Regions from separate parts of the Alicyclobacillus sp. TC genome, predicted to be linked through region 3. Evidence: riboswitches for the same ligand, from Rfam matches in the RefSeq annotation. Region 3 holds a riboswitch; each other region holds the start of a gene.
The links. Region 3 has a riboswitch for cyclic di-GMP ahead of FY534_RS12635 (transglutaminase domain-containing protein). Riboswitches for the same ligand answer to the same signal wherever they lie in the genome.
Positions count from the first base shown of each region.

Region 1: another riboswitch for cyclic di-GMP. It lies ahead of FY534_RS07415 (EAL domain-containing protein); the one in region 3 lies ahead of FY534_RS12635 (transglutaminase domain-containing protein).
Region 2: another riboswitch for cyclic di-GMP. It lies ahead of sinI (DNA-binding anti-repressor SinI); the one in region 3 lies ahead of FY534_RS12635 (transglutaminase domain-containing protein).

Region 1 covers NZ_CP044434.1:1,509,785-1,513,943, reverse strand. The annotation lists gene FY534_RS07425 (beta propeller repeat protein) at 35-1,282, opposite strand; gene FY534_RS07420 (3'-5' exonuclease) at 1,463-1,912, shown strand; cyclic di-GMP riboswitch class I at 2,050-2,134, shown strand; gene FY534_RS07415 (EAL domain-containing protein) at 2,309-3,088, shown strand; gene FY534_RS07410 (AbrB/MazE/SpoVT family DNA-binding domain-containing protein) at 3,359-3,622, opposite strand; gene FY534_RS07405 (class I SAM-dependent methyltransferase) at 3,831-4,159, shown strand, end outside.
Region 2 covers NZ_CP044434.1:592,950-597,108, reverse strand. The annotation lists gene FY534_RS02920 (MBL fold metallo-hydrolase) at 1-266, opposite strand, end outside; gene FY534_RS02915 (helix-turn-helix domain-containing protein) at 498-950, shown strand; cyclic di-GMP riboswitch class I at 1,946-2,042, shown strand; gene sinI (DNA-binding anti-repressor SinI) at 2,105-2,245, shown strand; gene FY534_RS02905 (helix-turn-helix domain-containing protein) at 2,320-2,673, shown strand; gene FY534_RS02900 (hypothetical protein) at 2,886-3,194, opposite strand; gene FY534_RS02895 (hypothetical protein) at 3,200-3,775, opposite strand; gene FY534_RS02890 (hypothetical protein) at 3,823-4,159, opposite strand, start outside.
Region 3 covers NZ_CP044434.1:2,573,136-2,577,294, forward strand. The annotation lists gene mntR (transcriptional regulator MntR) at 1-418, shown strand, start outside; gene FY534_RS12635 (transglutaminase domain-containing protein) at 514-1,878, opposite strand; cyclic di-GMP riboswitch class I at 2,058-2,142, opposite strand; gene FY534_RS12640 (hypothetical protein) at 2,437-3,297, shown strand; gene FY534_RS12645 (carbohydrate ABC transporter permease) at 3,359-4,159, opposite strand, start outside.

The DNA of each region.
Region 1 (4,159 bases), 1.1 Mb from region 3:
AGCGTTCTATATCGAATAAAATCGTGCTACTCAACTACAACATTCCAATTCTTCCCCCGTCCTGAGATCTCCATAAAGACAAGGAATTTGATTGAATACTCTGGGAGACGATCCATCCTGTTTGACCGAAAAACTTGAGACAGATGGGATGGATCGTTGAGGGGATGGGTGCAACCGTTTCCCATGTGCGACCACCTGTTAGGGTTTGCTCCAATTCCTGTTGTTTGCCCTGAAAGACGATAGCCCGTCCCTTTTTAGATGTTAAAAAGTCTGTCAAGAGGGAAGAATCGGGACTTATCCAAATAGGTTTCCATTGAGCTCCATTAACAGTATGATAGAGAACAAAGTATCGTTGGTAGTCCACGGTGTTCTCTCTGGTTGTATATGGAAGAGTTAGGGATACAGATAGGAAGCCGATATGAGAAACCCATGTGGGAGGATATATGGCAAGTACCGAAGCTTGCAGTTTTGGATTGGTTTTGTGATTGTTCATGTCTTTCATGAGAAGCGAGTGTGGGATAGACAATGTAACAGGACCCCAAGACATACCTCCGTTCGTTGAGATCATCAGGGAGGAAGAAAAAGATTTGTGATTAGGATTAGGAAAATAATTTGTGGCCCATGCCTCGTTCGGTGTGGCATATTGAATCTTTTGAATGGACCCATGGAGGGATTGATATACCGGGGAGGAGGAAACATGACCTCGTAGTATTCTCCATAAGGCTTGTGGCCCTGTTTGCAAATCCAGAGGTCCCGATAACATTACGAATCCAAACGAACTATCTTGAGAATTAATGGAAACATGTAATTGGGCGTTTACTATTGTCCAAGGCGCACTGAGACGATCCATTCTCCAATGGACGCCACCGTCGCTTGTAGTGTTGAGAGTGACATGGCGAGCGCTGCCTTGAGTGATCACCCAAGCATTTTGTGAATTAACTGCATCCAACGCTAAAATGTGCTTGGAATTGAAAACTCGTACCCATTTTCGTCCCGACGTTGTAGTTCGAAAAATTGAACGGGAAGAATTGGCCCATCCGGTGGTTCCATTGACCATATAGATTGATTTTAGGTTTTCTAAAGGAGATATAACTACGCTTTTGGCTGAATTAACATCTCGATGTGTTCGACTTGGCTTAAATGAATGGGGACTATCAGATGATGCTGTAGGGTTGAGTGTATTTCCATTTTTATTGATCAATGACATTGTCCCACACCCGGTCACCGTCAAACACGTCAATGCAAGCATAGACGCAGTCAGTCCCCAGATTCGTTTTTGCACAAAAACCACCCCTAGTTTCGATTGTTTACCTGTATAGACGTACCCGCTACACATTTTGTGACAAGAGCATTTTCCATCCGCACGGTATATCTTCGTGACTGCAGAGCGTGTTCTGTCGGTTACAGGCTTGTTCCAACGTCCTATTTTGGTTACAATCTCCAAAAACGGAAGAGAACCTACATGCGTATACAGGATACACGCTTTGTGGTGCTGGATACAGAGACGACAGGTCTAGACCCAACCATCCATCGGATTGTGGACATTTCACTGGTCGAGGTGAGCAAAAACGGCATTCGCCCACTCTATCAGACGCTTGTCAATCCCCAACAAACGATACCGCCGGAAGCTTCGGAAGTGCATCACATCACCAATCGACAGGTCAAAGACAAACCCACATGGGAAGAAGTGTGGCCAACCATTCTGACGCATATCCAGGACGCTGTACGGGTGGCCCATAATGCCAAGTTTGATCGGTCTTTCTTGCCGGAAACCCATCGTCCGTGGATCTGTTCCTACCGTTTAGCTCGTCATTTGTGGCCAGAAGCACAGAAACACACCAATCCATACCTGCGTTCTTGGCTTGGTCTTGAACTCGACGCGGATATGGCACATAGCGCAGCGGATTGGTAAGAAGATGTTCTTGTGTACTCGCTCGATCGTACGTTCGCACTCGAAATGAATTTGAGGTATATGACCTTCCTTTTGTGACAAAAGGTTGAAAATTGTCGGAATTTGTAGGAAGATAAGGTAGGAAGAAATTTCAGAAATGCGTATCAAAGCATACCAATGGAAACATTGGGACGCAAAGCTACGGGTCTAAGGGTATGTGCCTAGGATCGCCGGGTTGCCGCATAGGGCGAGAAGAACGAGGGGGCCATCCGTAGGAAACGGGTGGCCCTCAAACGATAGAGGGGTGGGTAAGATACACATGGTACAAGATTCACACATCAAAAATGGTAAAATATCCCTCGGGGGGGGGGGGGGGGGTATAAACTGTCTAATCGACCAAATATACCCACTTCCGTTTTGCAAAGTATCTTATCCAGTATTCAAAGAGGACAACTAGATGTGGTGTTTCAACCTATCGTTCATCATCGCAAAGAGCACTTTTTTGCGTATGAATCGTTAAGTCGCCCTCAATGCGAGGGGAAGGGGATACCGCCGGATGTATGGTTTCAGGCTGCCTATGAATATCAACTATCTACTGAAATCGACCGGCTAGCCTTATCAATGAGCTTGAAGAAACGTTTGGAGTTGCCAGCAAAATGGCAATCTAAACCGATTTTTGTCAATGTTAGTCCCCATAGTCTGACGGAGCGTGCCTATTTGGAGGAATTAGAACATCTGTTGCAAGAGAGTCATTGCCCGCCCAGCCAACTTATCTTTGAAATGATTGAATACATAGCTTATGATCCGAAAACCCTATTCGAGATGTTACGACCCTTACGTTCTCTAGGCGTTCGAATTGCTTTAGATGATATGGGGGTCGGACATGCCAATTTGTCTACCTTGGTGATATTGGAACCCGATTTCATCAAAATAGATCGTTCACTCATTCAAAACATTCATCTTTCAGATAGAAAACAGCGGTTACTATCTCATCTATTGTGTTACATGGATTCCGGAGAACAAGTGATTGCCGAGGGCGTAGAAAAGATAGAGGAGGTACAAATCACTCAACAACTGGGCATCGATTTAAGTCAAGGATACTACTGGGCACGACCTATGGCTGTGGAAGATTGGGCGATGATGACTCCCTCAACCTTTCTGAATACTTCCTATTCGATTGGAGGGCAGGTCAACTGAACCGAATCTAGGTAAATTAGATGGATTCGTTTTCAAATTCGTGTGTTTGTCCGGTTCCATGAAGACTCGTTTAGCATGTTTTAATGCTAAAGGAGGGTTGAAAAATGCTCGATGGACTGACACGCTGGGCTATTGTATTTTTGATTATCTTTGTATTGTTCTTTTTGCTGGTACCTACAGCCGTGACGACCTGTAAGACTGTACCTGTTGCCTGAGGCTACACAAGTCATTCGCCACAGTCTGGGCTTTCTTGACTGTGGCTCATTCAAGTTAGTATTTGATATACTGCTGTAATTGCTGCGTACAATGACGACAGACTTGCTGCTCGTGAAACCATAGAAGATCTTCTGTATTCTTACAAAAAATACATCCCGGTACATATTTCTGAAGAATCAAATTCTCCTCATCTAACAAAAATTCAAGTTCATCTCCGCACTCTATGCCTAAACTCATTCGTAACTCTTTGGGAATGACGATTCTTCCTAATTCATCGACTCTCTTGGTCATTCCTGTATCCAGTATGTCTTCCTGCACACAGGTTCCCCCTCTCATGGGAGTGGCCCACGCGCGGTGAAGCGTGAGCCCTACGGTGTCGAAAGGATGTGTTTCTATATTTATTCTGTGCTCCGAATATTGATTTTATTCCAACATACGCATTTCTATGGATAGGAATCCTTTTTCTTTCGAACATGATAAAATTGATAAAATGAGACAGCATTCGCACTAGAAAAGGAAGGTTCGTATGACAGAAATTGTTGAAGAATTGCCCAGACTGGCTCCCATCATGAAAAAATTGTTACAGGAGCATATCTTGGTCGGCCCGACACTCACACATGTTTCCGTTGCAACAATAACTTCGCATCATCAACAGTTAATTCATCAAGAGGCTCGGCGGTTAGTCCGACAATATTGGCCTGAGCACTGGTTTGCCCGTCCAGCCATTCAACCCTACTATCAGAAAGTCGTTGCCACCAATGCGATGATTGACGCGATCACCAGCACAGCTGCCTTTTATGCGCATTTACGTCTGGGTCAGTCCGGGCTCGAAGGTAGCATGATACTGGTAGCTTC
Region 2 (4,159 bases), 830 kb from region 3:
ATCGACTTTGGAAGCTCCTTGATTAAACTTTCAATGCTTCCAACGTGATCGATATCCTGATGCGTTAAAATAACGGCAGTTATCGTTTCAAACGACACTCCCGCTTTTTCCACCGCTTCGCGAATTTCATTGAGTTGCCCGGGCATGCCCGCGTCTACTAATATGGCTTGTGAATCATCGTAAAAGAGTGTTGGATGAATTAAATTTTTCCTCCCCATTATATTCATTTCCAATTCCAGCATTTCGACTCCATTGGCTATCTTCATCTATCCCAAGCTGATTTTTCACAGCTTGGGTTTCACCTCCTTATGAACAATGAAAACATGCAACTAATTTACGTTGACGTTAACTGAATAACTTGTATAATATCCTAGACCAAGTGTAAATCGCAATCAACTCGAATATATTTTCTTTTCTGTAGGATAACCTAGAGCCATGTCCTGTAGAAGGAAAGAATACAACCAAAATCAGCTTAGATAAGAAACGGAGGTATATGATTGGCACAACAGGATAAATACTTTTTGACTATCGACAACGTTGCCAAACAGCTTGGTATCACACCAAGAACGCTTCGTTACTATGAGGAAGTTGGACTCATTTCTGCAGCAGCACGCACAAATGGAGGTCATCGACTTTACGATGAAAAAACGATAGACATGCTGCAGCAAATATTGCGTTTAAAAGAGCATCTCGGCATTTCACTGCAAGAGATTCAAGAAACGTTGTCTGCTGAACAATCCTTGCAAGAATTAAAGAAGAATTTTCAAGAGCAAAATGAAAATATAGAAGAACAAAAACGGATCGTCCAAAATTTTATTCAAATACTAGAAGAGTTGATTGAAAAAATGAATCGAAAAGTAGAAAATGTTCAAGCAATGAAATTGCAATATCAAGAAAGAATGGTTCGAGCTAAAAACTTGTTAAAAGAAATAGACTGTTCAAAGGAATAATTCCCCCGTCCAATTGCATAAATACCACAAATACTAGACTCATTGGACTCATGGTCCATGAGTAAATTTATATTTCTTCCCCTAAATACTAGCTCATGAAACCCATTTTTATAATTAAATTATTTATAGTATTTATTGGTATTTGTATATAAAATCAACAGATAACTAGTAAATCTCTTATTTTGATAACAAAAGGAACTTATTCTAGGTACTTCGCCATTGGAGTTCTTTCACTTTCTGCTATTTCAGGAATACAGTTCTTTACGCCTGCCAAAATACAAGCTTTTAACGATTCTCTTGTTAATAAAACGATTACGTTCTCAAGTGATTGGCGGAAAAGCTTACAATCCTATTCAACATCAAAACTTGGAACCACATGCATGAAACAAAGTTTGGGATGGTATGCACTGGAAAATCTTTCATTCCACTTGGGATTATAAATATACTCAATCTACAAGTATTGCGCCCACTTATTAGCATTACGGATCAATTTTTTAATCTGCCTGCACAATCTTTCAATGAGACGCATATTCCGGACCAAGTTCAACCGTTTGAAGGGAGCTATTGTTAAAGAGATGAGCGCTGTCCGTCCATATATGAGCGGTGCAGCGCCAATTTTTTAATTCCTTGATTGATTTTCTGTTAGTTCTCATTCGTTCATCTCTCTCATGAATATTCCGTTCGTATCCCTTACCTCTACCCGCAAAACATATTGGCTTTCTATATTTTCATATTTCAACTGTGTTAGCCTGTTTGTAACGCTCATCTCTGTTTAAACGTTTCTTTTCCTTTCTCGATCCCGTCGCTTTGCATTTCCCCGTTCACCGTTATGACGACAGGACATATGCTTACGGTGCTCGAAAGTATTGTAAACGGAAATAATGTTCCAAATGTTTCAATTCAATCTCTTTCGTTTCAAAATATAGATATGAGTCCAATCGGAACATTTTTAGATTGTCGAAGCACAATCTGTTTCGTATAATGAACGTATCCTAGTTCCTTGAGGGCAAACCTGTTGAAAGACAGGGACGCAAAACTGCGGGTCCTGGATGGAAAAATATAAAATTAAGCCAGGATGGCTGAGTTGCAAGGGTTCGGTAGGAAATCTTACCGAAATGGGGTAAAGGGAATTGCACAACATTCAGCCTAAAACAATGACAGACAAAGAGAACAAAAGGGATACTGAAAGCTTACAGGATTGGGAAGGTTTAATGGCAATGGCTCGAGACTTTGGTTTAACGAAAGAAGAAGTCAGACGCTTCCTCTCTTCCCGCACTATCCAAACGTTGTCTTGAAGGAATAATGTCAATAGTATGAAATGATTCACTTTTATTTAAAATTTACACATGGAGTGGGCGGGGAGACATCTGTGATTGGCAAACGCATACAAGCCTTACGAAAATCTCGTGGTTGGTCGCTCAATGAGTTGTCTGAGCGTTCTGGGGTAGCCAAGTCATACCTAAGTATGATTGAACGAGACAAACAACAAAACCCGTCCATTCAAGTTTTGGAAAAACTTTCTCATGTCTTTCAAATTCCCTTGGTGGAGTTATTACCTGTGGATGTGGTATCCACGGTGGATTCAGAAAATCCATACGGGCTTGATGAAGAATGGCTAGAAATTGCTAGAGAAGCAAAACTTTCCGGGATTGATATTGAAGAATTCAAACAATTTGTTGAATATCAAAGATGGAAAAAAATCCAGGATAAAAGGGATTCTTAATTTTTTATATAATCCGTATCAGTGGCATAAATCAAATGTTTAATCCTCATTTCTTGCGCAATGAGGATTTTTATTTGGAAATTCTCTATTTAGAAATGATTTTCAATATCCCTATCTCTCTTTTCGCAATCGACTCCCTAAGAAAAGCATTCCTATGCCAAGCAGAATAAAACTCAAAGCTTCGGCTAAAGTTTCCAATACAGGTACCCCAGTCACGGGAGATGTTGCTCCAATGACAGAAGATTGACCAGGAGATGAAATGGGAATGACATGAACTGTTTGTCCTTCTGAATGCCCGCCTGACGGGTGACTAGAAATGCTAGAAACTCCCCTTGACTTCCGTTTCCAGAACCTGGTTCTCTAATCGGCGGTGCATTCCCTCCTGATGGATTGGGCTGCGTTACAGTAACAGGAGGATTTCCTCCATTGGGTAAATTGGGCTGAGGTGGTCTATTGGGCGTTGTCGGACCTGACGGATTAGAAGGTGTGCCCACGGGAATCGCTTGAACTTGCACTTGCATATAGCCTAAAGCCCCTGATAATCATTATGAGCGCTTAAAGGCCATTGAAGCGTGTACTGAATGAGCAAGGATTGACCTTCCAATAAAGTAAAAGGTTTGGATTGTACTGTTTGAGAAAAAGGACCCTGTGTTTGAATGGTAGCTTCTTCATCCCCAACGACATAAGCCGTATCACTCATATGCGGTGGAAAATTATCATATTCAAACGCTTTTTGATATCCTGTTCCTGAATAGTCTTTGGAGATATAGGTGCTGGACAAAGTTGTGCCTGTATGACCATTATTTGAAAACAAAGGTCCCCATAGTTTTGTTGTAAAGACCACTTGCTCAGTAACATTTGTTTCGTTCATGATTTCTACAGAACCTGTGCGTGTATCCCCGGGCACTAAGTGATGAACATTAGAAAAAATATGACTTCCATCAGCATATTGTGTAAAAGCTAAACCACCAGAAAATGAAGACGTAAGAGACGGATCGGCCAAAGCAGTCATGCGAAATAATCCATCCGACAGCAATAAAATGCCCACTAACGTACTTCCTGCCACGGCTATGAATCGTTTAGGAAGACGCAATCGACTCATCTTGCACTCACTTCCTTTCAACTACAACCCTACTTTACGAAAACTCTCTAATTTGAAATTTGCGAAACATTCTCATGTTGCACTACATAAGCCCAAGTCATTAATGTGTTGCTAGACGTATTCGGTACAAATGGCGAGGAATTTTTGCAGCCAGCCTCTCCAAGCGGGGAAGTATCCTGTACATAAAGTTGATAGACTACTACTGCAGTTTGTCCCGGAGCTAGAGGAAACCAGGTGGTATTCGAATATGCTGCACTTCCTGCAACGGAATCTACTGCATTAGGAAGTGATAGTGGAATGGATTGTTGTAACTGATTCCAATTGGTGTTTCCCAAAGAAAATATTTGAGAAAAAAGTAAAGAGCCTGAAGCCAGGACAGTACAT
Region 3 (4,159 bases):
CACCACCCCGAGTCAGGAAGACTATATTGAAGCCATTTGGATTCTGATTCAAAATAAAGGTTATGCACGAGTTACCGATATTGCTGACCGACTCGGTATCAATAATGCTTCGGTTTCCAAAATGATTCAAAAATTAGATGAAGATGGACTGTTGATTTACGAGCGTTACCGAGGCCTTAACCTAACACAAGAAGGCTATTCCCTTGGTTTGCATCTATCCAAACGACATCAGATGTTGGAGTCTTTTCTTCAATCGCTTGGTCTCACGGACACAGAGGAGATTGACCGAACGGTGGAAGGTATTGAACATTATTTTTCACGCAACGCCATGAAAAAAATCAGCAACCTGATGGAGTTTATTGAAGCTCATCCCGAATGGTGGGAAGAATTCAATCAATGGTCCAAACAAAAAAGCTAAGGCGCATTACCTGCGTCTTAGCTTTTTGAATCATCTTATGAAGGTTTATTTGTATAAACCCCATCCAGGAACACATCATTAAGCTGCGATTACGATTACTGAATACTGCCCACCAGGCGATTATCAGGCAGATGGCTAGTCTCCAGAGAAACAGTTTCTGTCATATATTCGTTGGACAATAAAGTGTTGGGTCCCTGATTGGGACTATCCCAAGTCGGATCCATGACTACCCAACGGCCTCCCACGTCCGCTTGAAGCCACTCATGATTATCTTCCGCACTATTGACTGGGGCTTTACCAATTACAGTTTCTGCGGGAATGCCAACTGATTTCATCATCGTTGCTGCTAATTCCGCAATCTCTTCGCAAACACCACTACGCAAAGAATACGCTGATGCAACATCTTCAAACAAATACTTGCCCCCATCTACCATGGACCAATCATACGACATGCTCTCACTGGCATAATTTGCAATAGCAGCCGCAGCCGTTTCTGGAGATGGAGAATTGGCGAAAATTTGGCTCGCTATCTTACTGGCATCCGGATTTACATTTCCATCCATAAACGCCGAATACAGTAACGCCTTTCTGGACTCACTTGTTGGCGGTCCATTGACAGAAAGTGTATATCCCCCTTGCCATGTGTAATCTCCAGAAGTATTTAGCTGGCGATAAAATTGAGAAATATAGGAAATGTTAATACTTCCAGTAAAAGGAGAACGAATATCTGCCGAGAATTCGTGATTTTGCACAGGGAGAAGATAATTCCATATACCTTGTCCACTGTTACTGGATAGCTGAACGACAACATGAGATTCATTCCCCATGACCGTTCCCTGTACAGGAATCCAGTCTGTATTGGCTATGGGGTTGTACTCTACATATTGAATATCACCCGTCTCGCCAGTAGCTAACGCTGATCCGGCATCAGTTGCAGAGAAGGGCTGTACACCTGTCCATTGAGATGATTCAGGAGAAATTCGACCAGTTAGTTGTTGTAACCCTACTATCAGTACCAAAGGCACACTGTACTGACCCTCGGAGCTAGCTTGCACTGTATAAATACCAGGCTCACTCGCTGTGAAAACAGCCATTTGGACGGTTTTGGAGCCATACGTCCAAAGCTCATCTGGTGAATCCGGCACAATGGCAGCATCAGGACTATTGACCAACCAACGAACGGAAGTCAGATTTTTGTCCCCTGTATAGGCCATTAAGTATAACGACTCTCCAGGTTGAATATTAAGCAGTGTTTGCGTCCCACTCTCTGTATAAGGTACACTGCTGGCTTGTATATAAAAGTCATTGCTAGCTCTTGACCAATACATACTATCGGATTGTGCTTGATTGGGAAAATGGGGTGCGGAAAGACCATCTGCGAAAACTTGTGGCGCACAGAACGCCCCTATGGAAAGTGTTGAAATCGTTGCTACCCCTACAGCCCATCCATGCTTTGCCATGTCTATTTTTCCTCCAAAGCCACCACACCGCGTGGTGCCGAATGTCTGCACAGCATTGACTGGGGGGATGCAGACATTCGGAGGGTGAGCAGCGGTGCCGAAGCAAAGGACAACCAGCCTTGGGTTTGGAGAAAAAAGAGCAATCTCCCCAGGGAAGATTGCTCTTTAACATCAGCAACCATGGCAGCCCGGCTATCATAGGTATGAACCCGTAGACCCGAAGCTTTGCGTCCCAGCATTTCTACTGGTTTGCCCTGAGCATCGTTGGTGGAATATGCGAATTGATGTCTACTATTCTATCAAACATACGAAAATTGTAAATAGGTGTCGAAGTTTTTTGTCTATTTTATTTTAAATAGAACAGAAAAGAGCATTTGTCCTGTTGGCCGAGTATTGATTTTTTCAATGCTCTTTCAATATTTCTAACATATAATCATTCCCATGGAACAGCCCTAACCCCCTTACAGCGATCCGATTGGATCGCTCTTTTTTTAACAGTTGCAGCAAATCGATAGGATAGGTATTCTGCTAGCAGAGCATGCTGCAGAGGTGAAAGACGTGCGCAGATATAGTCGCCCTACAGAAGAAAGAAAAACTTTACGGGAATGGGAACAAAGCTACGGTCTGTGGATTCTGGATATGGATGGATTTGATCTCTCAGATCATGAACTGTTTCAAAAGCGTATGACGAAAAGTGAATTCTTAGCTGGACTCGCCTATTGTACAGCGTTACGACGCACAGATGTACATTCAAACGCCATGGAAGAATTACCGGAAGCCAACGCTGAGCGCCCCGTCGTCTATTCAGGATGGAAGCGCAAAGAGCGGATCTCCGGTGCGGAAAATGCATCTACAATAGAAAAACCACGATTGGATAACCAGCCACCAGACACGAATACAACCTTTTACAGTCCACAAACACTGTCGCGTAAACGTCAAACGATTCGTTGGCGCTTACTTTGTGTGGTACCGCTTCCTTATCTGTCTATCTGGGGCGCTACACTCATCAAAGAAAAACTAGAACGCTATTTGCGAATCCGCTGGTATTGGTGGGCCTGTATACTTTTGCTCGATCTCGGTGTCATCTCTTTTGCCCCCATTGTTTCAGTCCTGATTGCTTTTCTTTATCCATGGTACCTTGTTGCAGCCGGTTTCGCCCGCCTGTTTGGCTGGTTGCGGGAGCACATACTTAACCTCTTCCACCAATCCAGTTTAACAGGCATGGGTCTCCATACTCCGCTGAATGCTCCCTTTCTCTCTAATATAACGGTGGATGGGAATCCAGCAAATCTTTATTTCCATTTTAGTACCGCTCTTGCCTCTTCTTTTGTTTGGGGTTCTATGTGGGTGAGTATTTCTGCATTATTAAACCTTTTACGTCGTTTATCTTCTTCAAAATCAAACCGCGCCCGCTCATGAACCGAATGGCTCATTGGCTGGGCACGGCTACATAGAAAATTCTTCTGCATTATCTTTCTGATTAACCTTTAACCGATCCCGCCAGTAGTCCTCGAACAAAATATTTACCCAGGAAGATATAAACAATCAACGTTGGAATCGACGCAATCAAGGCACTGGCCATCTGCTCGTTAAATTGCACCGTTTGACTGCCCGCGATATTGACAAGGGCTACTGTCACAGGCTGATGAGGTGGATTGGTCACAGCCACGGCAAAGAGGAAGTTATTCCATACTTGTGTAAACTCCCAAATTCCCGCTACCACAAATCCAGAAATAGAAAGCGGCAAAATGATATGCCGATAAATCCCCCAATATCCTGTTCCGTCAATTTGCGCAGATTCAATAATATCCGTTGGAATCGAAGCGTAAAAATTACGGAATATAAGTGTACAAATAGGAATTCCATACACCACGTGAACCAAAATCAGGCCAGGAATCGTGTTGTACAGAGAAATCAAATCAAGTACTTTCAAGAGCGGAATCAATACGCTTTGATAAGGAATAAACATTCCAAACAATATGAGAAAGAACACCACATTGGCGCCTTTAAACTTCCATTTAGATAATGCGTAGCCATTAATGGAGCCAAACAGTGACGCCAAGATGGTGGCAGGAATGGCCAACATAAAGCTGTTACCAAAATTAGGACCTAAAGCATGCCAAGCAGCACCAAGCGCTTGTAAACTCCATTGGTGTGGAAGCCACCACATTTGCGACAAACTGACTTCTGTATTGGTTTTAAAACTGGTAACCAAAACAACATATACGGGAATGAGGTAAAAACAGGCAATGAGCAGCAGCAATACGTAGAGCAGCCCGCG